4 regions of the Cellulosimicrobium sp. Marseille-Q8652 genome follow, and region 1 is predicted to be linked to each of the others. Evidence: riboswitches for the same ligand, from Rfam matches in the RefSeq annotation. Region 1 holds a riboswitch; each other region holds the start of a gene.
The links. Region 1 has a riboswitch for thiamine pyrophosphate ahead of thiD (bifunctional hydroxymethylpyrimidine kinase/phosphomethylpyrimidine kinase). Riboswitches for the same ligand answer to the same signal wherever they lie in the genome.
Positions count from the first base shown of each region.

Region 2: another riboswitch for thiamine pyrophosphate. It lies ahead of ACWPWV_RS09440 (thiamine ABC transporter substrate-binding protein); the one in region 1 lies ahead of thiD (bifunctional hydroxymethylpyrimidine kinase/phosphomethylpyrimidine kinase).
Region 3: another riboswitch for thiamine pyrophosphate. It lies ahead of ACWPWV_RS16415 (ECF transporter S component); the one in region 1 lies ahead of thiD (bifunctional hydroxymethylpyrimidine kinase/phosphomethylpyrimidine kinase).
Region 4: another riboswitch for thiamine pyrophosphate. It lies ahead of ACWPWV_RS11105 (TenA family protein); the one in region 1 lies ahead of thiD (bifunctional hydroxymethylpyrimidine kinase/phosphomethylpyrimidine kinase).

Region 1 covers NZ_CBCOPS010000002.1:1,598,915-1,605,913, reverse strand. Annotated here, with positions in the region: gene pheT (phenylalanine--tRNA ligase subunit beta) at 1-41, shown strand, start outside; gene ACWPWV_RS17160 (SDR family oxidoreductase) at 38-934, shown strand; gene ACWPWV_RS17155 (response regulator) at 964-1,596, opposite strand; gene ACWPWV_RS17150 (sensor histidine kinase) at 1,575-2,789, opposite strand; gene ACWPWV_RS17145 (hypothetical protein) at 2,792-2,998, opposite strand; gene ACWPWV_RS17140 (hypothetical protein) at 2,986-3,219, opposite strand; gene ACWPWV_RS17135 (YceI family protein) at 3,451-4,119, shown strand; TPP riboswitch at 4,165-4,262, shown strand; gene thiD (bifunctional hydroxymethylpyrimidine kinase/phosphomethylpyrimidine kinase) at 4,255-5,214, shown strand; gene ACWPWV_RS17125 (hypothetical protein) at 5,178-5,459, opposite strand; gene ACWPWV_RS17120 (quinone oxidoreductase family protein) at 5,456-6,475, opposite strand; gene argC (N-acetyl-gamma-glutamyl-phosphate reductase) at 6,575-6,999, shown strand, end outside.
Region 2 covers NZ_CBCOPS010000001.1:2,124,817-2,131,815, forward strand. Annotated here, with positions in the region: gene ACWPWV_RS09415 (hypothetical protein) at 1-388, shown strand, start outside; gene ACWPWV_RS09420 (hypothetical protein) at 581-1,540, shown strand; gene ACWPWV_RS09425 (GntR family transcriptional regulator) at 1,537-1,962, shown strand; gene ACWPWV_RS09430 (hypothetical protein) at 1,951-3,327, opposite strand; gene ACWPWV_RS09435 (DUF4235 domain-containing protein) at 3,383-3,649, opposite strand; TPP riboswitch at 3,761-3,864, shown strand; gene ACWPWV_RS09440 (thiamine ABC transporter substrate-binding protein) at 3,930-5,045, shown strand; gene ACWPWV_RS09445 (ABC transporter permease) at 5,021-6,787, shown strand; gene ACWPWV_RS09450 (ABC transporter ATP-binding protein) at 6,787-6,999, shown strand, end outside.
Region 3 covers NZ_CBCOPS010000002.1:1,440,294-1,447,292, reverse strand. Annotated here, with positions in the region: gene ACWPWV_RS16425 (energy-coupling factor transporter transmembrane component T family protein) at 1-719, opposite strand, end outside; gene ACWPWV_RS16420 (ABC transporter ATP-binding protein) at 716-2,431, opposite strand; gene ACWPWV_RS16415 (ECF transporter S component) at 2,514-3,158, opposite strand; TPP riboswitch at 3,269-3,388, opposite strand; gene ACWPWV_RS16410 (Rv2578c family radical SAM protein) at 3,521-5,191, shown strand; gene ACWPWV_RS16405 (hypothetical protein) at 5,199-5,504, opposite strand; gene ACWPWV_RS16400 (PPOX class F420-dependent oxidoreductase) at 5,538-6,005, opposite strand; gene aspS (aspartate--tRNA ligase) at 6,115-6,999, shown strand, end outside.
Region 4 covers NZ_CBCOPS010000002.1:236,292-243,290, reverse strand. Annotated here, with positions in the region: gene ACWPWV_RS11120 (Ig-like domain-containing protein) at 1-1,055, shown strand, start outside; gene ACWPWV_RS11115 (DUF6882 domain-containing protein) at 1,068-1,886, opposite strand; gene ACWPWV_RS11110 (helix-turn-helix domain-containing protein) at 2,005-2,436, opposite strand; gene ACWPWV_RS11105 (TenA family protein) at 2,509-3,300, opposite strand; TPP riboswitch at 3,291-3,421, opposite strand; gene ACWPWV_RS11100 (VOC family protein) at 3,513-3,908, shown strand; tRNA gene ACWPWV_RS11095 (tRNA-Leu) at 3,954-4,027, opposite strand; gene ACWPWV_RS11090 (NAD(P)/FAD-dependent oxidoreductase) at 4,198-5,694, opposite strand; gene ACWPWV_RS11085 (hypothetical protein) at 5,874-6,659, shown strand; gene ACWPWV_RS11080 (Ppx/GppA phosphatase family protein) at 6,666-6,999, opposite strand, start outside.

The DNA of each region.
Region 1 (6,999 bases):
AGGCGGCGCGCGAGCGGGTCGGGGCGGAGCTGCGCGCATGAGCGCCGGGAGCGAGGAGACCGCGGGCGCGCAGGACGGGCCGGGCACGGTCGCGCCGGCCCGGACCGCCCTCGTCACCGGCGCGTCGCGGGGCATCGGACGGGCGATCGCCGTCGGTCTCGCCGCCGCGGGGCTCGACGTCGCGCTGCTCGCGCGCGACGCCGCGCGGCTCCGGGACGTGGCGGACGAGATCGCGGCGGCGGGCGCGGGTCGTGCGGTCGTCGTGACGGCCGACGTCACCGACGCCGACGCGGTGGCCGCCGCCGTCGCCGCGGCCCGCTCGGAGCTCGGCGGCATCGACCTGCTCGTCAACAACGCGGGCCGGGTCGACGCCGAGGTGCCGCTGTGGGAGGCGGACCCCGACGAGTGGTGGGCGATCCTCGAGACCAACGTGCGCGGGCCGTTCCTGCTCGCGCGCGCCGTGATCCCCGGCATGCTCGCCCGGGGTGGCGGCCGCGTGGTCGACCTCAACAGCGGTGCGGGCTCGCACGACATGGTCGGTGCGAGCGCGTACAACGCGAGCAAGACCGCGCTGCTGCGCCTCGGCGCGAACCTGCACCGCTCGGGGCACGACCGCGGCCTGCGCACGTTCGAGGTGTCGCCCGGCGTCGTGCAGACCGACATGACGGGCTCGATGGCCATGCACCGCGGGCGCACGGAGTGGACCCCCGTCGAGCGCACCGTCGAGATGGTCGTCGCCGTCGCGCGGGGCGAGCTCGATCCGTTCTCGGGCGCCTTCCTCCGGGTCACGCACGACTCGCCCGCATCGTTGCGGGCCGCGCTCGACGACGCCGCCCGCGCCGGGCGCACGCTGCCCGGCCCCGACGGCCGCCGGCTGCGCGTCACGCGCTGGGGCGACGACGACCCGATGCCCGGCGACCTGCCGAGCCGCTGACGGGGGGTGCCGGCAGGGGGCCCGTCCCGTCAGCGCGCGTCGAGCCAGCCGTGCTCCTCGGCGACGCGCCGCGCCTCGTCGCGGCCGGAGACCCCGAGCTTGGTGACGATCGCGGCGAGGTAGTTGCGCACCGTGCCCTCGGACAGGTGGAGGGAGCGGGCGACCGAGCGGGTCGACGCGCCGTCCCCGGCGCGACGCAGCACGTCGAGCTCGCGCGGGCTGAGCGGGCACGGGGGTGCGGTCAGCGCCTCGGCCGCGAGCGCGGGGTCGACGTACCGGTCGCCGCGGTGCACCCGCCGGACCACGTCCGCGAGCACGGCACCGGGCGCGCCCTTGGGGACGAACCCCATCGCGCCGGCCTCCAGCACCGGTCGCAGCAGCGAGGCGCGGGCGCGCCCGGTCAGGACGACGACCGCCGCCGTGGGCAGGGTGCGCGCGAGCTCGGCCGTCACCCCCAGGCCGTCGAGCCCCGGCATGTGCTGGTCGACGACCACGACGTCGGGCCGGTGCTCCAGCGCGAGCCTCACGCCGGTGCGGCCGTCGACCGCCTGGCCGACCACCTCGAGGTCCGGCTCGAGGTCGAGCAGCGCCGCGACGGCGGCCAGCACGAGCTCCTCGTCGTCGACGAGCACGACGCGGATCACGCCGCCACCGGCATCCACGCGACGACGGTGAAGACGTCCGCGTCGCGCGCGGCGGACAGACCGCCGCCGCGCGCCGCGAGCCGGTCCGCGAGGCCGGCGAGGCCGCTGCCCGCCGGGGACGCGACGGACGCGACGGGCGTCCGTGCGCGCCCCGCGCCGTCGTTCGAGACCACGAGCCGGACGAGCCCGTCGGCCTCCTCGAGCGCGAGCGAGCACCACGTCGCGCGCGAGTGGCGCAGGACGTTGGTCGCGGCCTCCTTGACGACGAGGGACAACGTCGCGGCGGCCGCCGGCGGGGCGTCCCACGGCTGCGGGACGTCGGGTGCGCACCGCAGGCCCGAGGAGCGCAGGACCTGCGCGACGGAGGCGATCTCGGCGGCGAGGTCGGTCTCGCGACGTCCGGCCGCCGCCCGCCGGACGTCGTCGAGCGCCTCGAGGGCGAGCCGGTGCGCCGCGGCGCTCTCCCGGGCCGCGCGCGGGGGGTCGACGAGCGCGACGCGGGCCGCGAGCTCGGAACGGAGCGCGAGGACGGACAGGGTGTGGCCGAGGACGTCGTGCACGTCCTGGGCGAACCGGAGCCTCTCCTCGGCGAGCGCGAGCTGCTCGCGCACCTCGCGCTCCGCCTCCTGACGCGCCAGGAGACGCCACAGGCCGACGGGCAGAGCCGTGAGGAGCGCGACGCTCGCGCCCATGGTCGTGAGCACGACGAGCGAGCCGGCGAGCGACGAGCCGCCCGCGAGCGCGACGCCGACCGTGGACGCCAGGGCGAGGGCGCCGGTGCCGAGGGCCCACCAGCGTCCGGCGACGAGCGGCGCGGTGCCGGCGACGGAGCCGGCCACCCACGCCCAGGGTGCCCACCCCGGGTGGGCGAGCGGCGCGAGGACGACGAGCGCGGCGACGGCGACCGCGCCGTGCGCCCGGGCCCGCACCGCGCGGTCGCGGGGGCTCGTCACGGGCGGCACCGCCCAGAGCACCGCCGCGGACTGCGTGACGACGAGCGCCACCAGGACGACGGGGGCCACCCAGCGCACGAGCGGGGACGGGGCGTCGATTGCGACGGCCCAGGGCGGGACGACGCAGCACGCGAGCGTCCCGACGACCCAGGCCCATGTCGCGCCGCGTGCGAGGCGGGCGTCGACCGGCGGACCCGGTCGCGGCCGGGACGGCCGGTCGCCCGGGCGCCCCGCTCGTGCCGTGGTGAGCGCCGTCACGCTCACAGTAGTACCAGGAGCGCCGCGCCGAGCGCGAGGTCGAGCGCCTCGCCCGGCTCGGCCAGCGGTGGCGCGACGTCCGGCTCGTGCGCCCAGCACGCGACGTCCTGCACCACGGGGGCGGTGACACCGGTCCACGCGACGAGGGCGGCGACGACGCCGGTCGCGGTCCACCGGGCGTGCTCGCCGAGGAAGGTCAGCGCGGACACCGCGGCGGCTCCCCGAGCAGCGAGGTCTGGGCGCCCGGGCGGCCGTGCGCGGTGGCGGCGACCACGAGGCCGACCGCGAGCGGCCAGCCGGACGAGAGCGCGCTCGCCCACGTCGGACGGACGGTGCGCGGCGCCGTGCCGCGCCGGCGGTCGGCCCGGGGGTGCGGACCGGCGCTCGACGAGGGGTCGGGGGACGGGACGGCCGTGTCGTGGTGCGTCATGTCTCCACGGTCGTCCGGGCGCTGCGCAGGGACGAGGTGCACCGCGCACGTCCTCGGCGTGCGCCGCGCACGGGTCGTCCGTGCGGAGCCGGCCTCGCGCGGTGTCCGGAAGGTCACGCGCCGAATGGTTGAAAGTTCACCTAACAATCGGCGATGCTCTCCCGGACACCTGACCAAGTCCGAGCGCTCGTCGCGGTCGCGGCTCGAGCACGGCACCCCGGAGGGCGACGGATGACCACGACACGACCGGTCCGGCAGTGGAACGGCATGACCGTCCCGGACGCGGGGACCTACGTGCTCGACGAGGCGCACAAGCGGGTGGGGTTCGCCGGGCAGCACATGATGGTCTCGCCGGTCCGGGGCGAGTTCACCCGGGCGAGCGCGACCGTCCTCGTGGGCGAGGACCCGCTGGCCTCGGCCGTGGCGGCGACGATCGAGTCCGCGAGCCTCACGACGCACCACGCGGACCGTGACGTGCACCTGCACAGCGCCGACTTCCTCGACGTCGAGACGTACCCCACGCTCGAGTTCCGCAGCACGGGGGTCCGGTGGCAGGGGATCCAGGACGACGCGATCCTCGCGTGGGCGAGGCTGCGCAACCGCTCGCCGGAGCGCGCGACCGTCGCCGCGGACCGTGTCGCACCCGCCGAGGCGGGCCACTTCGTGGTGAGCGGCCTCCTGACGATCCGCGACGTCACCCGCCCGATCGACCTGACGATGCGGTACGGCGGTGCGCGACGCGACCCCTACGGCCGCGACATCTTCGGCTTCCACGCCACCGGCGAGTTCGACCGCGAGGACTACGGCCTGGTCTGGAACGTGCTGCTCGAGACCGGCGGCCTCCTCGTCGGCAAGAAGGTGTCCCTCGAGATCGCGGGCGAGGCGATCCACCAGGAGTGACGACGGGCGGCGCGCCGGGACGGCGCACCGCGCCGCTAGCATGAGCGGACCGACACGGGGTGCCTTGGGCGACCAGGGCTGAGATCACACCCGTCGAACCTGATCTAGCTCGTACTAGCGAAGGGATGTCCGGCGATGACGCTCGCCCTCTCGACCTCTCCAGCATCGCGGCCCTCGCGTCCGCGGGTCCTGACCGTCGCCGGGACCGACCCGACCGGGGGTGCGGGCATCCAGGCCGACCTCAAGGCGTTCTGCGCGCACGGCGCGTACGGGATGGCCGTGACCACCGCGCTCGTCGCGCAGAACACGCACGGCGTGCGCTCCGTGCACGTCCCGGGCCCGGAGTTCCTGCGCGAGCAGCTCGACGCGGTGTCCGACGACGTCGAGATCGACGCGCTGAAGATCGGGATGGTGGCCGACGCCGCGAACGCGCACGCGATCGGTCGGTGGCTCGACGACCTCGCGGCCGCCCGGCGGGCCCGTGGCGAGCCGTCGCCGCACGTCGTGCTCGACCCGGTCATGGTCGCCACGTCCGGGCACCGCCTGCTCGACGCCGGCGCCGAGCAGGCCGTGCGCGACCTCGCGCGACGCGCGGACGTCGTGACGCCGAACCTGCCCGAGCTGGCCGTCCTCGCGGGCGCACCGGTCGCGACCGCGTGGGACCTCGCCCTGGACCAGGCGCGCGCGTTCGTCGCGGCGAGCGGGACCGCAGTCCTCCTCAAGGGCGGCCACCTCGCCGGGTCGACGTCGCCGGACGCGCTCGTCGAGCCCGACCCGGCGAGCGGCGGTGCCGGCCGCGTCACGACGTTCGACGCCGAGCGCGTCGACACGCCGCACACGCACGGCACCGGGTGCTCGCTCTCGGCGGCGCTCGCGGCGCTGCGCCCCCAGCGCTCGGGCTGGCCCGAGGCGGCGCGCGAGGCCAAGGACTGGCTCACGGGAGCGCTGCGCGCCGGTGCGGCGCTGCAGGTGGGGACGGGTCGGGGGCCCGTCGACCACCTGCACGCGCTCGGGCCGGGTCCCGGAGCGCGCGCGGAGCCCGCCGGGGACGACGGGGTTCAGGCCCGCGCGACCTCGCCGGTCCCGGTCGGGTAGACGCACTCCGTGCCCGGCGGCCACCACCGCCACCGCGACTCGACCTGGCTCGCCGCCACGCCGTCGGGCCGCTCGGCGACGCACCGGTCGTCGCCCTGCCGGACGCCGATCGTCAGGTAGTAGACGACGAGCACCCCCGTGAACAGCACGGCCAGCACCGTCACGGCGCGGCGCAGCGCAGGGGAGGGACCGCCGTCGGACCCGTCCTCCTCGCCCGGTCGGGCCGGCACCCAGTCCCAGCTCATGCCGCGCCCCCGGTCGTGCCCGACGCCGCGGCGTCGGGCACGAGCAGCACCTTGCCCGTCGTGGCACGCCCCTCGAGCGCACGGTGCGCCTCTGCGGCGTGGGCGAGCGGGAAGGTCGCGCCGACGCGCACGCGCAGCGTCCCGCCCGCGACCGCACCGAGCACCTCCGTCGCGCGCTCGACGAGCTCGGTCCGCGTCGCCGTGTGGTCGGCGAGCTTGGGGCGCGTGAGGAAGACCGACCCGGCGGCGTTGAGGCGCTGCGGGTCGAACGCCGGCACCTGGCCCGAGGACCCGCCGAAGAGGACCAGCGTCCCGCGGCGGCGCAGCGACGCGAGCGACGCGTCGAACGTGTCCCTGCCGACGGAGTCGAACACGGCGGCGACGCCCTCGCCGCCCGTCAGGCCGCGCACGATCTCCGGCAGGTCGTGCGTCAGGTCGCCGAGCGCCGTGTACTCGACCACGTGGTCGGCGCCCGCGCCGCGCGCGAGCTCGGCCTTCGCGGGCGTCGAGACCGTCGAGACCACGTGCCCGCCGCGCGCGACGACCATCTGGGTGAGCAGCAGGCCGACCCCGCCGGCTCCCGCGTGCACGAGCACGCGGTCGCCCGGGCGGACGGCGTACGACGACGTGCACAGGTAGTGCGCCGTCAGGCCCTGGAGCGCGACGGCGGTGGCGTCCTCGAGCGAGACGGCGTCGGGCACGTGCAGCGCCTCGCGCGCCGCGACGACGACGAGGTCCGCGTACGAGCCCGGCGCCTCCGTCCACACGACACGGTCGCCCACGGCGAAGTCCTCGACGCCGTCCCCGACCTCGACCACGTGGCCGGCACCCTCGCTGCCCACGACGTGCGGGTACTGCACCGGGTACACGCCCGCGCGCTTGTAGGTGTCGATGAAGTTGACGCCCGCGACCGCCGTGCGGACGAGGAGCTGTCCCGGCCCGGGGGTCGGGTCGGGCAGCTCGCGGTGCTCCAGGACGTCGGGGCCGCCCGCCTCGCGGGCCACGATCGCATGCATGGGAGCAGCCTAGGCGGGCGCGCGGGCCGACCCCTCCGCGACGCAGCATCCCGACGCGCACGACCGTGACGACGACCGGATGTATAACTATGTATAGTGATGCATATGACGATCACAGTGGCGGTCGCGGGAGCGTCCGGGTACGCGGGGGGCGAGATGCTGCGCCTGCTCGCCGGGCACCCCGACGTCGAGATCGGTGCCGTGACGGCGCACAGCAACGCGGGCACGGCGCTCGGGGAGCACCAGCCCCACCTGCGCTCGCTCGCCGACAGAGTGCTCCTGCCGACGACGGTCGAGCACCTCGTCGGCCACGACGTGGTCGTCCTCGCCCTGCCGCACGGTGCGTCGGGGGAGATCGCGGCGCAGCTGCCCGACGACGTCCTCGTGCTGGACCTCGGTGCGGACCACCGGCTGGAGTCCGCGACGGACTGGGAGCAGTTCTACGGCTCGGAGCACGCGGGCACGTGGCCCTACGGGCTCCCGGAGCTCCTGCTCACGCAGGACCCGGGCGCCCGCGCGACGGA
Region 2 (6,999 bases), on a different contig from region 1:
GGTCGGCGACGTGCGGGCCCGCCTCGCCGGGGTCGAGACCGTCGACTGGCTCGACGACGGCTACGGCGGCCGCGTCGAGGCTCCGGACGGGTACACGCTGTGGGCCGTCGACCTGTCGGTCCGCTCGGACGCCACGCCCGGCCCGGCGAGCGCCGAGGAGGTGTACTCCGCGTGCGAGCTCGTGCTGCTCGACACGTCCGGCCGGCAGTTCATCGCGGGCGCGTCGTCGCTGCCCGGCATGCCGGTGACCGACCCGCCGGTGTGCACGGGGGCCGTGTCGAGCCGCGCCACGCACTACGTCCTCACGCCCGACGACGCGGAGCCCGCCGAGGTGCGCCTCGTCGAGCCGGGGCTCCTGCCGGACTACTGGTCGCTGCCCGCACGCTGATCGCGCGCCCTGCCGTGCCGCGCCCGCCGGGCTCCTCGGACCGCGCAGCAGGAGCCGGCTGGTGACGGGGCTTCCGGGAGGTCGGCGGGCGCTCCTCCCCGCGAGGAGGTCGTCGCGAGGGCGGCCCGGTTGACAGCCCGGAGACTATTGATCATAGTTCATGATCAATAGTCTTCCTGTGGAGGTGCCGTCGTGAGCTGGGTGTCGTGGATGCTGGGTAACCCGCTGCCGTTGCCGGTCGCGCTCGCCGTCGACCTCGGGCTGCTCGCGGCGGCGGTCGTGGCCGGCGCCCTGTGGTGGGACGGGCGGCGCGCCGTCGTCCCGAGCACGGCGGGCGGGCGCGCGGTGCGGCACGCGGCGATGACGAGCGCCGGGGCGGCGCTGCTCGTCGCCGCAGGGGTCGCCCTCCCGCCGCTGTACCTCTACCTCGGTCTGGCGGGACTCGGCGCTCGCGTCGCAGCCGTCCTACCGCTGGTCGCGCTCGTCGCCGCGCTCGGGGTCCACGCCGTCGGCGAGCTCACGTGGCCCCGCCCGCTGCACCGGCAGCGCGAGGCGCGGCTCGTCGCGCGCTCGGCCGCCGACGTCGTCCCGGGCACGACCCGGCGCGTCGCCTGGGGATGGGGAGGGGGGATCGTCGTGGCGGGCGTGGCCTTCGGGCTGCTGTCCGACGGCCCGCGCTCGATCTCGCGCGGCACGGGACCGTACGAGGCGTACACCGTCGCACCGTTCCCCGGCTGGCTGTGGACGGTGCCGGTCGTCGTCGCGGCGGTCGTCGCCGTCGTCGTCTCCGAGGTCGTGCTGCGCCTCGTCGCGTCCCGACCGGCGGTCGAGGACGTCTCCGAGGAGTGGGACATGTGGTTGCGACGTCGGGTCGCCCGCCGCGTCGAGCGCGTCACGCAGCTCGTGCTCGGCCTGACGCTCGGCGGCCTGGTCGCCGTGGGCGGGCTCTCGCTGCGCTGGCTGGTGCTGGGGGACGGTGACGACGTCCGGACCGGCCCCGGGCTGAGCCCGGGCCACGTCGTCGCCGGGAACGCCCTGCTCGTCGTCGGGCTCGTCGTCGTCCTCGTGGCGCTCACCGTCGCCGTGTGGCCGGCGCGCGACCCGGCGCCCGCGCCGGCGGCCGAGCGCGAGCCTGCGGAGACTCCCGCGTGAGCCTCGCCGTCCGCATCGACCTCGACTCCTCGACACCGCACTACGAGCAGCTCCGCGCGCAGCTCGCCGCGCTCGTCACGGCGGGCGACCTCGCGGACGGCCAGCGCCTGCCGACCGTACGGGCGCTCGCGAACGACCTGGGTATCGCGCCGGGGACGGTCGCCCGGACCTACCGCGACCTCGAGGCGGCGGGGCTCGTCACGACCCGCCGCCGGGTCGGGACCCTCGTCACCGCGCCCGCCGCGACGCTCGACCGCGCCGTGGTCACCGACGCGGCGGTGCGCTTCGTGCGGCTCGCGCGGGACCACGCGCTCACGGACACCGAGATCCGGGACGCCGTCGCGGCCGCGCTGCTCGGCGCGACGCGGGGCGAGAGCGTCCGGGACACCGGGCCGCGGGCGACGGTCGTATCAGCCGACTGAGGTGGAGCTCGGCGCCGTGCGGGGGCGGCGCGTGCGCAGGGCCGACGGCAGGCCGAGGTTCGCGAGCAGCGCGTCGGCGGCGGCGGCGAGCAGCACGGTCGTGAGCACCTGGACGGCGACGGTCGCGACGGTCTCGAGCGGGTCGATCACCGCGCGCCACACGACGATCCCGGGCTGGCCGAGCACGGCCTGGGCCGCCGTGAGGACGACCTGCTCGGCGAGCGTGAGCAGCGCGAACGCGACGCAGAAGAGCAGCACCGCGCTCCACCTGCTCCGCCAGAGCATGCCGAGCGCGCCGACGAGACCGCCGAAGCGCCGGCCCGGGTCCAGCATGAGCTCCCACGCCCTGCGCGCACCGCTCGTGCCGAGCGTGCGGTTGAACCGGTCGACGACGCGGGCGGTCCGCCCCGTGGCGTCGGCCGGCGCGTGCACGGGGTCGACGACGTCGATCGCCTCGACGCCGTAGACGATCGTCCCGAGCGTCAGCCACGCGAGCGGGACCACGAGCCCGGTGACGATCCCCGCGAGCAGGAGCGACGTCGTCGGGCCGAAGGCGGCGACGAGCGGCTGGAGGACGTCCACGCGCGCGACGACGCCGTCCCACCACGTCGTCACCTCGACGACGACGACGCGCGACGCCCACCACTCCCGGACGCGCCCGACGACCGCCGTCACGGTGAAGGCGCCGATGACGATCCAGACGACCTCGCAGTACCCGGCGAGGATGCGCACGGCGGCCGTGCGGGCGCTGCGCCGGGCCTCCCCGCCCGCCTCGACGACGCCCCGCTCCATGCGCCTCGCGACGCGCTCGAGGACGCTGCGGGCGAGCAGCGCGCCGGCCACGAGGAGCACGACGGTGAGCCCGAAGCCCTCGGGGACCGGGTCGGCGGTCTGGATCCCCGCACCCGCGGCGAACGCGTGGTCGAGCGCGGCGGAGTCGACGTACGCCTGCCAGTCGGACGACAGGCCGCCGTAGAACTCGTAGATGACGAGGTACGGGACGAGCACCGACGCGATCGACCCGAGCAGCGCACGCACCTCGATGCGGTCGCGGTCGTCCCGCGGCTCCCGGCGCAGGACGTGGAGCATGACGACGATCCCGACGACCGTCGCGAGGGGCGAGAGGCACAGCACGAGCAGCCCGAGCTCTCCCGACGACGGCGCGACCGCGAGCGCGGCCCGCAGCGCGAGCTCGTGAGCCACCTGCGCGAGCACCGCCACCGCGACGAGCGCGGGCCAGTGCCGCACGAGGAGCCGTCCCGCGTCGACGAGCACGTGCGATCCCGCGCGCAGCACGGACGGGCCGGTCGGCCCGGGGCCGGTGTCCGGCGAGGGCGGTGAGGTCATCGGGACGGGGGCCGTCACGCGCGCCAGGGTACCCGGGCTGCGCGGCGGCCCCCGACCCGGGCCGCGCCGAGTACTACGACAGGAAGCGCGTCACGACGCGCTTGGCCTCCTTGCCGGCGAACCGCCGGGCGAGGACACCGACCCCGGCGGCGACGGCCGCGAACGTGACGGCCGAGACGATGCCGACCTCCTCGTCGTCCAGGTCCTTCGGCGCGTCGTGCCCCGTGACCTTCGCCCACACGAGCGTGACGAGCTTCTGCGCCGCCCAGCCGGCGGCGAACGTCAGGGCGACGGTCCCCACCTTGACGGCGAGAGTGGCCTTCTCCTCGGTGTCTGGCACGGGTGCTCCTCCATCGGGTCGGCGGTCCGGCCTCGGGCCGGTGTGCTGCGCACCACCGTAGTCCCTGGCCTGCGTCGACGCCGTGCGGCGGCGACCGCGGTGTACGCTCGCCGGGAACGACAGGGGAGCTCCCCGGGAGCTGAGAGTGCGGACCACCGCAGACCCTCGAACCTGATCCGGTTAGCACCGGTGGAGGAAGTCGGGAATCTCGATCACCCGTCGGCGTCGGCCCCGTGCCGACCCGGCGGTTGGACCCCTCCTGAACGTCCAGGGAGGACACGTGCAGCACACGACCAGGGCCACCACCGCCGGGCGAGCCACCGCCGGGCCCGCCCGCACCGCCGCGCTCGCCGCGGGGACCACGCTCGCGCTCCTCGCGCTCGCCGCGTGCGGGAGCGACGGCGACGCGGGCGGTGACGCCGGCGGCGACGCGGCATCGGGGGGCGGCACCGTCACGCTCGTCACGCACGACTCGTTCGCCGTGAGCGACGAGGTGCTCGCCGCGTTCGAGGAGGAGAGCGGCCTGACGGTCGAGCAGGTCGCGCCCGGCGACGGCGGCGCGCTCGTCAACCAGCTCGTCCTCACGAAGGGCTCCCCGCTCGGCGACGTCGTCTTCGGGATCGACAGCACGTTCGCGACGCGCGCGATCGACGAGGGCGTGCTCGACCCGTACACGCCCGCCGACCTCCCGGCGTCCGCGGAGCAGTACGCCGTCGGCGACGGCGAGCTCACGCCCGTCGACGTCGGCGACGTGTGCGTCAACGTCGACCACGCGTGGTTCACCGAGGCCGGCGTCCCGGAGCCCGAGACCCTCGAGGACCTGGCCGACCCCGTGTACCGAGACCTCCTCGTCGTCACCAACCCCGCGACGTCGTCGCCCGGGCTCGCGTTCCTCCTCGCGACCGTCGGCGCGTTCGGCGAGGACGGCTGGGAGCAGTACTGGGCCGACCTGCGGGAGAACGGCGTCAAGGTCGTCGACGGCTGGTCCGACGCGTACTCCGTCGACTTCTCCGGGGGCGAGGGCGCGGGCGACCGGCCGCTCGTGCTGTCGTACTCCACGTCGCCCGCGTTCACGGTCGCCGAGGACGGGACGTCGTCGACGACGGGCGCGCTGCTCGAGACCTGCTTCCGCCAGGTCGAGCACGCCGGCGTGCTGGCGGGCGCCGAGAACCCGGAGGGCGCGCAGCAGCTCGTGGACTTCCTCGTGAGCGAGGCGTTCCAGGCCGACGTGCCGGGCCAGATGTACATGTACCCCGTCGACGACACCGTCGCGCTGCCCGCCGAGTGGGAGCAGTTCGCGCCGCTCTCCGACGAGCCGTTCGAGGTCGCGCCCGAGGAGATCGACGCGCACCGCGACGAGTGGATCAAGGCGTGGACGGCGACGGTCGTCGACTGACCCGTCCCGGTCCCGGGCCCCTGGTGCGGGGCGCCGTCGGGCGCGGCGTGCTCTGGGGCGTCGCTGCGGCGGTGCCGCTGGTCTTCCTCGCGGTGTTCTTCGCGTGGCCCGTGCTGGCGCTCGTGGCGCGCGGGTTCGTCGGGGCCGACGGCGGTCTCGACCTGTCGGGGTTCGCGGAGGTGTTCTCGGACCCGCGGACGTGGCGGATCGTCGGGCTCACGCTGTGGCAGGCCGTGCTCGGGACGACGTTCTCGCTCCTGCTCGGCGTGCCCGGCGCGTACGTGCTGTACCGGTGCCGGTTCCGCGGGCGTCGCGTGCTGCGCGCCGTCGTGACCGTGCCGTTCGTGCTGCCCACGGTCGTCGTGGGCGTCGCCTTCCGCACGCTCCTCGTCGAGGGCGGGCCGCTCGGCTTCCTGCGGCTCGACGGGACGTTCGCGGCGATCGTCGTGGCGCTGGTGTTCTTCAACTACTCGGTCGTCGTGCGCACGGTCGGCGGGCTGTGGGAGCACCTCGACCCGCGCGCGGAGCAGGCGGCCCGCGCGCTCGGGGCGACGCCGTGGCGCGCGTTCCGGACGGTGACCCTGCCCGCGCTGGGTCCGGCGATCGCGAGCGCGGCGTCGATCGTGTTCCTCTTCTGCGCGACGGCGTTCGGCGTCGTCCTCGTCCTCGGCGGCATCCGGTACGGGACGATCGAGACGGAGATCTGGATCCAGACGACGCAGTTCCTCGACCTGCGCACCGCCGCGGTGCTGTCCGTCGTGCAGCTCGCCGTCGTCGTGGCCGCGCTCGCGGTCGCGAACCGCGCGCGCGCGAAGCGGGAGCGGGCGCTGACGCTCACCGCCGCGTCGAGCGCCGCGCACCCGCTGCGCCTGTGGCAGCGCGGGCCCGCCGGCGGACCGGTCCGCGGCCGGCCCGGCGGCGACCTCCTGCCGGCCGCGCTGACCGCCGTCGTGGTCGTGGTGCTCGTCGGTCTGCCGCTCGTGACGCTCGTCGTGCGGTCCCTGCGCGTGCCGGGCGGCGGCTGGGGCCTCGACAACTACGCGAACCTCGGCACGACGGGCGGTCGCAACGCGCTGTCCGTCACCGTGTGGGAGGCCGCCGCGAACTCGCTGCGCACGGCGACGCTCGCGACGCTGCTCGCGGTGGCGATCGGGGGGCTCGTCGCGCTCGTCGTGTCCCGGCGACCGCGCTCGCGCACGGGCCGGCGGGCGATCGGCGCGCTCGACTCCCTGTTCATGCTCCCGCTGGGGGTGTCGGCGGTGACGGTCGGTTTCGGCTTCCTCGTCACGCTCGACCGGCCGCTCGGGCTCGACGTCGACCTGCGCACCTCGGGGCTGCTCGTACCGATCGCGCAGGCCGTCGTCGCGATCCCGCTCGTCGTGCGCACGGTGCTGCCGACGCTGCGCGCGATCGACCCCCGGCTCCGCGAGGCGGCCGCGACCCTGGGGGCGGCGCCGGGGCGCGTGTTCCGCAGCGTCGACGGGCCCATCGCCGCGCGGTCGCTCGGCCTCGCGGTCGGGTTCGCGTTCGCGGTGTCGCTCGGCGAGTTCGGCGCGACGTCGTTCCTGGCCCGCCCCGACACCGCGACCCTGCCCGTCGTCATCTTCCGGCTCGTCGGCCGTCCCGGCGCGGAGAACCAGGGCATGGCGCTGGCGGCGAGCGTCGTCCTGGCCCTGCTCACCGCCGTCGTCATGCTGCTCGCCGAGCGGTTGCGCGGCGACCGCCCCGGAGGAGAGTTCTGATGGTGCAGACCGACCCGACCACCCGGCCCGTCGCGCCCGGAGCGGCGCAGCGGCCCGCTCACGACGCGGCGGACGGTGCGGGGCTGCGGGTGCGGGACGTCGTCGTGCGGTACGGGGGAGGGTCGCGCCGCGGGGGTCGCCGGGACCCCGGCACGACGGCGGTCGCGGGCGTCTCGCTCGACGTCGCACCCGGCGAGGTGCTCGCGCTGCTC
Region 3 (6,999 bases), 160 kb from region 1:
GCCACGAGCAGGACTGTGCCCGCCGCGACGACGTCGGACGGGCGGAGCGGCACCGGGCGCGAGGTCGTGCGCGGACCGGACCCGAGTCCGCGCGACTCGAGCGCGATCGTCAGGCGCTCCGCGCGCCGGACGGCCCCGACGAGGAGCGCGAAGGCCGCCGCCCCGAGCGCTCGCGGCGAGCGGGGCAGGCGGCCGGGCGTGCGACGCGGGTCGCGCGCGGCCTGGGCGCAGCGGATCGTGTGCCACGCGCCGGGCAGCTCCACCAGCAGGCGGTGCGCGGCCAGGACCGCGAACGTCCACGTCACCGGCAGCCGTGCGTGCTGGTGCAGGCTCGTCATGAGGCGCACCGGGCCCGTCGTGAGGACGAGAGTGAGCGAGAGCGCCCCGACGAAGAGCGTGCGCAGGGCGAGCGCGGTGCCGACCGTCACGCCGTCCGCACCGACCGTGAGCGGGCCCAGCGCGACCGGCGCCCCGCCCGGTCGGGTCAGGACGTTGACGACGAGCAGGCTCGCGGCGAACACCACGAAGGGCACGTGCGCGAGCGCGAGCGTGCGCACCGGGACGCGACCGAGCGCGACCAGCGCCGTGAGCGCCAGCACCCACCCGACCGCCGGCGTCACCGGGTCCGTGACGAGCAGCACCGCGGTGGACAGGGTGAGCACGGTCGCGAGCTTGACCGTCGGGTTCCACCGTCCGAGCGGGGTGGGCCGCGCGGTCACGAGGGCGCCGCCCCGGCGACCACGCGGTCGGGGTCCGCGAGCGCTGCTCGGCCGAGCGCGCGCACGAGAGCGCCGGGGTCGACGCCGAGGCCGCGTCCCGTGCGCGCCCACCACTCGAGCAGCGGGGGCCTGCGGAGCCCGGCGCGCGCGCAGAGCGCGTCGTCGCCGAGCACCGCGGCCGGCGTGCCGAGCGCCACGAGCTCGCCGTCCACGACGACCGCCACGCGGTCGGCGATCTCGGCGACGAGGGCGAGGTCGTGCGTGACGACGGCCACGCCACCGCCGGCGTCCGCCCGGCCACGCAGCACGCGCGCGGTCGCCGCCGCCTGGGCACGGTCGAGACCGAACGTCGGCTCGTCCGCGAGCAGGACGGCCGGGTCGAGGACGGTCGCGGTGGCGAGGGAGAGGCGACGCTGCTCGCCGCCCGAGAGCCGGTAGGGGTTCGCGTCGGCGAGCGCTGTGAGGGAGAACGTCTCGAGGGACCGTGCGACGCGGACGTCGAGGTCGGTCAGGCCCGCGCAGCGGGCCGACCAGGCGACCTCGTCGCGCACGGTGCGGGCGAGGAGCTGGTGCTCGGGGTCCTGGAAGACCATGGCGACGGGTTCGCTCGCCGTGGTCGTGACCTCGCCGGTGGTGCGCTCGAGCCCCGCGAGGCCGCGCAGGAGCGTCGACTTCCCGCCACCGTTCGGCCCCACGACGGCGAGCACCTCGCCCGCACGGAGGTCGAGGTCGACGTCGCGCACCACCGGCACGCCGTCGCGTCCCGCACGTGCCGCACGGCCCGCACGGCCCGCACGGCCCGGACGCGGGCCGCGGTGGACCGCGAGGCGGCGGGCGCGGAGCGCCACCGGGTCGCCGGCCCCCGGAGCCGCCCGGTGCCGGGGCGCCTCGGCGGGCGCCGCCCCGGCGAGGTCGGCGAGCCAGGCGTCGGTCTCGGGCGTGCCGAGCGGGCCCGGCGCGCCCGCGGCCTCGAGCCGGACCGCGAGCGGCAACCAGCACCCGAGGGCGGCGAGCTCGTCGGCGTGCTCGCGCAGGACCCGGTCGGTGGGCCCGTGCGCGAGGACGCGGCCGTTCCTCCCGAGCACGAGCGTCGCGCCGGGCAGGGTGCCGAGCTCGTCGAGCCGGTGCTCCACGAGGACGACGGCCCGGGGCACCGGCCGCGCGCGCGACAGGTCGTCGATGGGCGCCGACGGAGCGCCGGTGAGGGCCGCGACGAGGGCGCCGACGTCGTGCGCCGCCGCGGGGTCGAGGAGGGCCGTCGGCTCGTCGAGCACGACGAGGTCGGGGTCGGCGACGAGCGCCGCGGCGAGCGCGACGCGCTGCGCCTCGCCGCCCGAGAGCGCGGAGGTCGCGCGCTCGTGCAGGTGGGCCGCGCCGACGGCGTCGAGCGCGGCCCACGCGCGGGCGTCCAAGGCGTCGGGGTCCACGCCGCGGTTCTCGAGCGCGAACCGCAGCTCGTCGTCGACGCGCGCGAGGCACAGCTGGTCGCCCGGGCGCTGCTGGACGAGGCCGACGTGCGCCGCGAGCCGGGCCGGGGTGACGTCGCGCGGGTCGTGCCCGACGACGTGCAGGTCGCCGGACACGGTCCCGGGCAGCGTGTGCGGGACCACCCCGACGAAGGCGCGCAGGAGCGTCGACTTGCCGCAGCCGGACGGGCCGAGCACGAGCAGGCCGGTGCCGGCGGGCACGGTGACGTGGACGTCGTCGAGCACGCGCGCGTCGAGACGGCCCAGGGTGACGGACAGGCCGGCTGCGCGGACCGCGTCGGGCGCGGTGGCCCCGAGGCCCACGGGCTCAGCCACGGGGCTCCGCCCCGATCGCGAACGCGTCGAGGGCCCCCGTGCGGGCGAGCGCGTCCCCGAGGAGCCGTGCCGCGACGCCGCACAGCACGACGCACGAGACGACCTGGATCCCGAGGCGGAGCATCGCGTAGTCCTGCCCGAGCCAGCCGAACCGCACGGCGTTGAAGGCGTAGCTGACGAGCGCCGCGCTCACGCCGGAAGCGACGAACACGCCCCAGCCGAAGCGGCGGTAGCGCGTGAGCGCGAACGCGAGCTCGGCCCCGGCGCCCTGGACGAGCCCCACGACGAGCAGGAGCGGGCCCGCGGGCGAGGCGAGGAAGACCACCTCGACGAGGGCGGCGAGCGTCTCGGCGAGGATGCCGACGCCCGGCTTGCGCACGACGTACGTCGCGAGCGGACCGACGACGATCCACGCCCCGGCCAGCACGTTCGACGCGAGGTCCGCGAACGGTCCCATGGCGAGCTGCAGCGGCGCCCACAGCTGCACGACGGCCCAGTAGACGAACCCGAAGACGACGCCGAGGACGGCGACGAGGACCGTCTCGTGCAGGGTGAGGCCGCGCCGTGCGGGGCGCGGGCCGTTCGCACCCGGGCGGGGACTGCTCGTGGTCGGCTGCGTGGTGCGGGACTCGGTCATGCGGGCTCCCTCCGTCGGGCCCCCGCACCGAGGGGTGCACGACGGCGCACCACCGCTCGCCCGCGCACCCGGCCCGGCGCACGGGGCGCGCGGGTGCGAGCGCGCAGGGGACGGTGACGTCGGCCCTGCTCCCTTCGCTGGTACGAACCAGATCAGGTTCCACGGGTCTGCAGGGGGGACGGGTGTCCGGCCTGCACTCTCAGCGCTCGTGCGCTCCCCGGGGGCGTTCGGGCCCGACCCTAGGGCCTGCGCCGCGGGAGGACAATCCCGGCGTCTCACCCCGCGGGACGGTGTGGGGGGAGCCCCGCCCGGCGGCGCAGGCGTGTCTTGACACTCGATCGAACACCTGTTCGAATATGCGGGTGCGGTGGGACGGACAGGCGATCGGCGCGGACGACGGCGCGCTCCCGGGGCTGGAGCGCGTGGGCCTCGTGCGCAGCGTGCGCACGCCCGAGTTCGCGGGGATCACGTTCCACGAGGTGACGGCGAAGAGCGCGCTGTCGAAGGTGCCCGCGATGTCGCGCATGCCGTTCCGCTGGACGGTCAACCCGTACCGCGGCTGCAGCCACGCCTGCTCGTACTGCCTGAGCCCGCACACCCCCGTGCTCCTCGCCGACGGGACCCAGCGGCCGGTCGGCGAGCTCCGGGTCGGCGACGAGATCGTCGGCACCCAGGCGCACGGCGCCTACCGCCGGTACGTCCGCACGCGCGTCCTCGACCGCTGGACCACGCGCAAGCGCGCCTACCGGGTGACGCTCGCCGACGGCACGCGGCTCGTCGCGAGCGGCGACCACCGGTTCCTCACCGAGCGGGGCTGGCGCCACGTCGTGGCAGGCGCGGGCCACCGCGCCCACCTGGCGCTCGGGGACGTCCTCGTCGGCCCGGGACGGAGCGGGTTGCGGGACCTCGCCGCCACGGCGACGGAGGAGGGCTCCGGCGCCTCGCCCCTCCTCGGGCAGGACGTCACCGGCGACGACGCCCTGCGCGTCGAGTCGCTCGAGGCGCTCGGCGGCGCGGACGACCTCGTCGAGCTCGTCGACATCACCACGGGGACGCGCGACTTCGTCGCGGCCGGGGTCGTGAGCCACAACTGCTTCGCGCGGCCGACGCACCAGTACCTCGACCTCGACGCCGGCGAGGACTTCGACCGCGAGGTCGTCGTCAAGGTCAACGTCGACGACGTGCTGCGCGCCGAGCTCACGAAGAGGTCCTGGACGCACGAGCCGGTCGCCCTCGGCACGAACACCGACCCGTACCAGCGCGCCGAGGGACGCTACCGGCTCATGCCCGGGATCATCACGGCGCTCGCGGACTCCGGCGCGCCGCTGTCGATCCTCACCAAGGGGACGCTCCTGCGCCGCGACCTGCCGCTCCTCGCCGACGCGGCCTCCCGCGTCGAGGTCGGGATCGGCGTGTCGCTCGCGCTGCTCGACCCGGAGCTGCAGGCGTCCGTCGAGCCAGGCACGCCCAGCCCTCGCGCACGCCTCGACCTGATCCGCACGATCCGCGAGGCCGGGCTCCCGTGCGGTGTCATGATCGCCCCCGTGCTGCCGTGGCTCACGGACTCCACGCGGTCGCTCACCGACCTCCTCGACGCGGTCAAGGACGCGGGCGCCACCGGCGTCACCGTGCTCCCGCTGCACCTCAAGCCCGGGACTCGCGAGTGGTTCATGACGTGGCTCGCGCGCGAGCACCCCCGCCTCGTGCCCGGGTACGAACGGGTCTACGACCGCGGCACGTACGCCTCCAAGGCCTACCGCTCCTGGCTGTGGGACCGTGTGCGCCCGATGCTCGAGACGCGGGGATTCGCCGTCTCGGGCCACCGGGGCCCGTCGGGCGTCGACGGCCGCTTCCGGCGCGGGGAGCTCGGCGGGACCGGTGTCACCGAACCGCCCGTCGACGGCGCGTACCCCGCCGGCAGCCTCGCCCGCCCGGTCACCCCGTCGGTGGCCGGCGGGGCGCTCGCCGGCATGCCGGTCGACGGCGGAGCGCTGGACCTCGCGGGCGGCGGCGTGGAGCAGGTGCTGTTCTGAGGCCTGCTCAGGCGGTGCCGCTCGGCACCGGGGCGACGCGCACGACCTCCGTCCGTGCCACGACGCGGTCGCGCACGTCGGCCAGCGCCACGCGCGCCGGGTCGGTCATGTACGCGGTCAGCGCCGCGTCGTCGGGCATCTCGACGACCTGCACCTCGCACGGCGCGGACGGGTCCTGGCCGGGCAGCGCGCGCACGCGCTGCACCACGCGCCCGCCGTGCGCGGGGACGAGCGCCAGGACCTCGTCCTCGTACCGCGCGAGGGAGTCGGCGTCGTCGGTCGGCCACAGCAGGACGCACAGCGTGATCGGCACGGTCGGCACGCTACGCCCGGCAGACGGGACGCGTCACCCGTCCGCGAGCCGCGGGGGGAACCCGCCCGTCGCGACCGGTCCCCAGCAGGTGATCGTTACGCGCACGAGGCACTTGCCCTGCGCGACCATCGCGGCGCGGTACTCGTCCCAGTCCGGGTGCTCGCCCGAGATCGCGCGGTAGTAGTCGACGAGCGGCTCGACCGCGTCGGGCAGCTCGATCACCTCGGCGGTCCCGTCCACCTGCACCCACGGGTCGGAGAAGCCCGGACCGAGCGACAGGAGCGACGCCTGCGGCCGGCGGCGCAGGTTCGCGGCCTTCGCCCGCTCCGGGTACGTCGACACCACGACGCGCCCCTCGCCGTCGACCCCGTACGTCACCGGGCTCATCTGCGGCGAACCGTCGGAGCGGGTCGTGACGAGCACGCCGTCGTGGCGCGAGCGGAGCAGCTCCACGAGCTCGTCGAGCTCGACCCGTCGGGCGGTGGCGATCGTGCGCGGCATGGGGATCCTCCTGGTGGGGCGGGGTGCGTCAGCGACTAGACTCGCACGGGCGCTCGTCGCGCCCCCACTCCTCACGCGACCTCTCGTACGACATGGAAGGACGAACTCCGTGCTCCGCACCCACACGGCCGGCTCACTGCGGGCCGAGCACACCGGTCAGACCGTCACCCTCACGGGCTGGGTCGACCGTCGGCGCGATCACGGGGGAGTGGCCTTCATCGACCTGCGCGACGCGTCGGGCATCGCCCAGGTCGTCATCCGGGACGAGTCCGTGGCCCACCCGCTGCGCAACGAGTTCGTGCTCCAGGTGACGGGCGAGGTGTCCCGGCGCCCCGACGGGAACGAGAACCCGAACCTGCCGACGGGCCAGATCGAGGTCCTCGCGCACGACGTCGTCGTGCTCAACACGTCCGAGGCGCTGCCGTTCCAGGTGTCGACGGCGCTCGCGGACACCGAGACGATCGGCGAGGAGGCGCGCCTCAAGCACCGCTACCTCGACCTGCGTCGTCCCGCGCCGGCTCATGCGCTGCGCCTTCGCTCCAAGGTCAACCAGGCGGCGCGCCGCGTGCTCGACGCCGAGGACTTCGTCGAGATCGAGACGCCGACGCTCACGCGTTCCACGCCCGAGGGCGCGCGCGACTTCCTCGTGCCCGCGCGCCTGTCGCCCGGCTCCTGGTACGCGCTGCCGCAGTCGCCGCAGCTGTTCAAGCAGCTGCTCATGGTCGCGGGCATGGAACGGTACTACCAGATCGCGCGCTGCTACCGCGACGAGGACTTCCGCGCCGACCGCCAGCCCGAGTTCACGCAGCTGGACGTCGAGATGAGCTTCGTCGAGCAGGACGACGTCATCGCGCTCGCGGAGAAGATCCTCGTCGCGCTGTGGGAGCTCGTGGGCTACACGATCCCCACGCCGATCCCGCGCATGACGTTCCACGACGCGATGCGCCTGTACGGCAGCGACAAGCCGGACCTGCGCTTCGGCAACCCGCTCGTC
Region 4 (6,999 bases), 1.4 Mb from region 1:
CGGCGATCTCGCAGTACTCGGTCGACGTGCTCCAGGGCGGTTCCGTCGTGCGGACGGTGACCGCGGGCGGCGGTGCGACGAGCACGACCGTGGGTCTGCCCGCCGACACCACCGGGTACACGTTCCGTGTCCGGGCGCACAACAAGGCCACCGACAAGTTCGGAGACGCCGAGAGCTCCCCCGCGTCCAACGCGGTCCGTGCGTTCGCCGCGCCCGGCGCCGTCTCGGGTCTCAGCGCACGCGCCACGGGGTCGGACGGGCAGGTCGAGCTCTCCTTCGGCGCCGCGACCGGCAGCGGCGTGCGCGCCGACGAGATCCGGTACCAGTACAACGCCGGCGGCGGCTGGGCCGCCCTCGCCGCGAACAGGGTCGTCGGCGGCCTCACCGACGGCCGCGAGGCGACGATCCAGGTCCGCGCGGTCGCCGGCGTCGACGGCGCCGACGAGCCGGGACCTGCCTCGAGCGCGACAGCGACCCCGTACGGACCGATCCCCGCGCCGACGCTGACGGTGAGCGGCGGAGACCGCGCCATCACCTACAGCTGGTCGACGTCCGACAACGGTCGCCCGTACACCACGTCGGTCACCGGTGCCGTGCGCTCGAACAGCGCGTCCGGGTCCGGGACGCTGAGCGTCGGCTACTCGGAGACCCGGGAGATCTGCGTGACCGTCACCCCGACCGAGGGCGCGGCGAACCAGACCTGCCGGAGCGCGACGTCCGACAAGCGGCCCGCGCCCGTCCTCCAGGCGTACAAGGGATCGAACTACCCGTCCGTCACGTGCACCCACTCGTCCTGCGCGATCGTCGACCTGTCGATCTCCGGTGCGGAGCCCAACACGCCGTTCACGGTGTCGTGCTGGACGAGCCACAACGGCGACCACATGTTCGAGGGCACGCGCACGTACTCCGTCGACCGCAACAACCGCCCGCTGCGGACCGACGCGAACGGGAACTTCCCGCGGAGCGGGATGTGGTGCCACTACGGGCAGCCGGGTGCGCAGGTCTGGATCCGCACGAACGCGTTCGGCGACTCCCGCAGCGTGACCTGGGGCTGATCCCTCAGCGCCTCACCCGTGCCGGCGGAACCAGCGCCGGCGCGGCGGCGTGCTCGGCTGCGCGCCGGCCGGCGCGGTGTCCTCGGTGCCGGCCTCGGCCGGGGCAGGGTCCGCGTCGCCCGGGGCGGGTTCCGCGTCGGGCGGGGCGACGGGTCGCGCCGTCGCCTGGATCTGCGTGATCCGGGCGGAGTCGTCGAACGTCACGGTCACCGCACCACCCGGGACGACGAGCACCACCGCCCCGTCGTCGCCCGGCTCCACCCCCAGCCCGCGGCCGTCCGCGTAGGCGAGCACCGCCCGGCGGTGGTCGGCCACGGTCGCGGACAGCAGCCCTTCGCTGAGCGTCCGCACGACACGCGGCAGGCCGGGCGCCGGGAGCTCGAGGGTCGGGTGCTCCAGGAGGAGCCACGCCCGCGTCCCGCTGCCGTCGCCGTCGACGGGCGCGCTGTAGTGCGCGGACGGCCGGGTCGTCGCCTTGGCCGCGAGGGTGAGCCGGTGCGGCAGCCCTTCGGACAGCGAGAGCTCGGCGGTCGTGGTCTCGGCCAGGCCGGTGCCCCGGGTTTTCTCGGCCACCACGAGCACCTCGTCGGGGAAGCCGTTGACGTTCTGCCATCCCCACATCCACGTCCCCGGTCCGGGGGCGGACGTCCCCACGAGCTGCAGACGGCACTCCGTGGTGGCACCCGAGGCCGACGTGAAGGTGAACGTTCCGGCCGACAGGTCGGCGTGCCACGAGTCGTCGCCGTAGAGGTCGGCGAGGTGCAGCTGGTGCTCGTGGGACAGGAACGCGACGTCGTCGACGAGATCCTGGAGAACGGGCGGCTCGGTCATGGGTCGAACGTAACGCCGCCCGGTGCGCACGGGCGGGCAGCGACACGGGACGGCGGCGCACCACCCCGGGGCGGAGGGCGCACGCGCCGCGACCGGAGGTGCGCCCAGGCGCCCGGGGTCAGGCCACGGCGAGGGTCCGGTGACCGACGGCGCGTCCGGTCACCGGGCGACCCGGTCCGGCGCTCCTCGGACGCGCGGCCAGCCGGGCGTGCGCGGGCGTGCGCGCCCCGGCGGACGACAGGACCAGCACGGGGCCGACCGGCCGCAGCTCCTCCCCCGTCCGCGCGACGAGGTCGACGAGCCGGATCCCGAGGGCCGCGCAGACCGCCGCGAGCACCTCCGACGACGCCTCCTTGCGACCGCGCTCGACCTCCGACAGGTACGCCGTCGAGACGCGGGCGGCGGTGGAGACGTCGACGAGCGTGCGGCCCTGGGCGAGCCGCGCGCGCCGCAGGATGTCGCCCATCACCTGGCGCAGGAGCGGTTCGGCGCGCCGCGCCTCGGGCCGCGGCCCAACTGCGTCCCGCGTGGCGACCTTCCGTCCGTCCATGCCGGTCACGCTACCCGCGCCCCGGTGCGGGCGTCGCCGGGCCGGGGCGCGGATCTGCTGTCGGCGTAAGGCTCACCAGTCCTCGAGCGTGGACGCCATCTGCCAGAACCGGGTCTCGTACCGGCAGCTCAGCTCGAACGCGTGCTCCATGCGGGCGCGCTCGGCCTCGCCGGCGTCGGCGGCGAGGGCGTCGAGCCGCGCGCGCAGGTCCGCGAGCACGTCCTCGGTCCGCTCGGCGGCGTAGAACTCCCACCACCCGGCGAGCGGGTGGTCCGCTGCGATCGCCCCCGGCGTCGTCGCGCGCTCGTCGAGCCAGAAGCGTCGCGCCGACCAGATGTACGTCCACGGGCACGGGAGCAGCGCCGCGAGCAGCACGCCCAGGCTGTCGCGGCCGGCGGAGAGCATGTGGTCGACGTAGGCCTGGGCGCTCGGTGCCAGCCGCGACACCTGCACGTCCTCGTACCGGACGCCGAGGAAGTCGCACATCGCGTGGTGGGCGTGGGACTCGTCGTCGAGCAGGAACCCCGCCTTGCCGTGGAAGAACGCGGCCCACGAGCGGTCCGGCGCGAGCGCCATGCCCAGGCCGTAGCAGCGCAGGTAGGCCGTGAGGTACTGGTGGTCCTGACCCACGTAGTGGCGGACGGCGGCGGGCTCGACCCTCCCGTCGCGGAGCCCGGCGAGGAAGGGGTGGTCGTAGAACTCGGCGAACAGGTGCGCGTACCGGCGGCCGAGCCCGGCGGTGAAGCCGTCCTCGTCGTCCCGGACGAGGACGCCGGGGGCACGGGTGCCCCCCGCCGTGCTCGTGGTGGTGCCCGTCGTGGTGCGCCCGGGGGTGGTCAGGGTGGTGATGGCAGACGTCGTCATGCCCACGTTCCTCCGCTCGTGCTAGCGAGATCAGGTTCGACGGGTCCGAGCGGCCGTACCGCTCGTCTCAGTCCCTCGGCCCGCAGCTCGTCGCCCGGGCGGGACACCCCGCGTGGTTCGTCGGCACCCTAGCAGGACCCGAGCGCGCAGCACCGGACGTGTCCGACCGGTCCCGCCGCGCGTCAGCGCCCCGACGGGCCGACCATGGACGCATGTTCCGGAGCCTCTTCCCGATCCTCACGGTGGCCGACGTCGAGCGGTCCCTCGGCTTCTACCGTGACCTCCTGCGGGGCACGGTGGAGTACGCGTTCCCCGACGACGGCCCTCCGGTGTACGTGAACGTGCACGTCGGTGGCTCCCCGCTCGGCATCGGCCTCGCCGACGAGGCGGACGTCCGCGGCGGCACGACGCTGTGGGTGTACGTCGACGACTGCGACCACGCGGTCGAGCACCTCGCCGCCGGCGGCGCGACCGTCGTCGAGCCACCGGCGGACCAGCCGTGGGGCGAGCGCGTCGCGCGCGTGCAGGACCCGGACGGCAACCTCGTCGTCCTGGGCCAGGCGCCCGCGCCGGACCCCGAGCCGGAGGGGCCGACCGGGCTGTCGTGAGCCGGGCCCGCCGCGCCGCCGGGCCCGTCGCCCGCCGGGCCGACGTGCCCCCACCGGGACTCGAACCCGGAACACGCCGGGTTTAAGCCGGCCGCCTCTGCCAGTTGGGCCATGGGGGCGCGCCCCGAATCTACCGGGTGCGCCGTCCTCTGGGTGCGCCACCCTCCCCCGGTCCGCCGACCGGCCGGGTGCGTGCCGGGCCCGGGCGCGACGAGGGGCGAGCCGCGGTCACGGCTCGCCCCTCGTCGTCGGTCAGGTGCCGGCAACCCCCGGCAGGTCCGGAGACCTCTCAGGAGGCCTTGGCCGCCGGAGTCCGCTCGTCCGAGTCGATCGTCGCGTCGGAGCCACCGGCCTCCGCCGCGGCGGCCGAGCCCTGCGCGGCCTGCTTCACCGGCTCCCCGTCCTTCTTCGGCGGCACGGACGCGGCGCGGAACTCGGCGCGCGGGTCGTGCAGCGAGCCGAGCGAGACGAGCTCACGGCCCATGAGGAACTGGCCGATCCACCCGATGAAGATGCGGAGCTTGCGGTTGCCCGTCGGCATGGCGAGCACGTGGTAGCTGCGGTGCATGAGCCAGGCGAGCACGCCCCGGAGCTTGAAGACCCCGAACAGCTCCGCGACACCCTTGTACAGGCCGAGCGACGCGACGGTCCCGACGTTCTTGTGGCGGTACTCGACCGGCGGCTCGCTGTGCAGCTCGAGCGCGAGGTTGTCGGCGAGGCGCGTCGCCTCACGGATCGCGTGCTGGGCGTTCGGCGGGCAGAACTTGCCGGGGTTCAGCACGTCCGGCACCGCGGCGCAGTCGCCCGCGGCCCAGGCGTTCGGCACGACGTTCCCGTCGGCGTCCACGACCTGGAGCGTCGGCAGCACGGTCACGCGGCCCATCTTGTCGGAGGGCAGGTCGGACGAGTCCTTGATGACCGGGTTCGCCTTCACGCCCGCGGTCCACACGATCGTGTCGGAGTCGAACTCGACACCCGTCGAGGTCACCACGTGGCCGTCGACGCACGACGACAGGAAGGTGCTGAGGTGGAACTCGATGCCGCGCTTCTTCAGCTCCTCGAGCGCGTAGCCCGCCATGGGCTCGCTGAGCTCGGGCAGGATGCGCCCGGCGCCCTCGATCATGACGAAGCGGAGGTCCTTCTCCTCGATCGTGGCGTAGTTCCGCGTCGCGTAGCGGGCCATGTCCTCGATCTCGGCCATCGCCTCGATCCCCGCGAACCCGCCGCCGACGAACGTGAAGGTCAGCATCCGGCGCCGCAGCGCCTCGTCCCACGTGGACGAGGCGACGTCCATGCGGTTGAGGACGTGGTTGCGGACGGCGATGGCCTCCTCGACGTTCTTGAAGCCGATCGCGTGCTCCGCGAGACCCGGGATCGGCAGCGTGCGGGAGACCGAGCCGAGGCCGACGATCAGGTGGTCGTACGTGACCGAGTAGTCGTCGCCCTCCTCCGGGTGGATCGTCACGCGGCGGTTGCCGTGGTCGATCCCCACGACCTTGCCCTGCAGGACGTCGACGCCCTTGAGCGCACGACGGTGCGGCGCCACGACGTCACGGCCGTCGATGGAGCCCGCGGCCGCCTCGGGGAGGAAGGGCGCGTACGTCATGTACGGGCGCGGGTCGACGACGACGATCGCCGCCTCGCGGCGACCGAGCTTCTTGCGCAGACGGCGCGCGGCGTACAGACCGACGGACCCGCCGCCGAGCACGACGACGCGCGGCACCTTGCGGGGCCGCGGCGAAGCGGTCTGGGCACGGCTGACCGAGGTCAGGTCATTCTGAGGCATGGTTCCAGAGTATTACTGCTCCCGGACCACGCGAGCCCTGGCGTCCGCCAGACGGGCGTGATCCCGCGCACGCCGGGCGGGCAGAACGGGGCGGAGCGGGCGGAACGGGGCGGAATCGGGCTCGGCGGGACCCGGGCGGCCTCGGCGTGCGGAGCCGTCCGGACGGGCATACTGCTGCGGTGCCGCCCACCGCCGCCTCGACCGACCCCGGTCCCGTGGAGGCGCGGCTGCTCGCCCAGCGCCGTTTCCGCCTCGCCGAGGCCGCGATCGCGGCGCTGGCGCTCGGGGTGGTCCTCGCGCTGCTCGTCGCGCTGCCCGCGGACGCCGGCCCGACTTCCGACGCGGTCACCGACGTCGTCCTCGGCATCATGCTGACGCTCGGTCTGCAGTGGGCGGTCGCGCTGCGGCTCGGCTGGCGCGTGTACGCCCTCCCGGCCGACCGGCGCCTGCGGCGCAGGTACCCGTTCCGCGGCTGGTGGTTCACGCCGGCCACCCCGGTCCTGGCGCCGGTGCTCGTGCTGCCCTGGGCGCTCGACGGCGTCTTCGGCCTCGGCAGCACCGTCGCCGGCGACCTGTGGCTGCTGTTCCTCCTGTTCCTCATGGCCGCGCTGCTCGGCCTGCTCGCCGTCCCGGCGGTGCTCGTGCCCCTCGAGCTGCTGGTCCGCGGCGTCGTGCGCCTCGCGACCGCGCGCGGCCGCGCGGACCGGCGGGACGGCACGGGGTACCTGTGGGGAGCCGTCTGCATCGGGTCGCTCACGGCGTTCGTGCTCGTGGTCGGCGGCGGCGCGAGCTTCGGCACCGGGGGGCGCGCCGCCTGGGGCGGCGTCGTGCTCGCGCTGCTCGGCGTCCCGGCCGGCTACACCGTGGAGAACCCCGCCCTGCTGTGGGTGGGACGGGCGATGTTCGCCGCCGTCCTCGCGTACGTCGTCGTCGAGGTGGTCCGCCGCCGACGCGCGAGGCGGTGACCGGGGTCAGGCGACCGACCAGGCGATCCCGTCGAGGATGTCGTGCTCGCTCGTCACGACGTCGGTGAGCTCTCCGCCCGCCGCCGCCACGTCGTCGCGGACGCGCGCCACGACCTCCGACCAGACGAGGGCCCCCGCGCCGATGACGTCGACGCGGCCGGGGTGCATGAACCCCAGCGCGGCACGCTCGGCGCGCGTGCGGTGCAGCAGGTCGTCGCACGCGGCGAGGACCCGGTCGACGCTCAGCACCGCGCCGTCGATCCGGTCGCGGTCGTAGGCGGCGAGCCGCAGCGCGTGGGCGGTCACGGTGGTGACGGACCCGGCGAGCCCGACGAGCGTC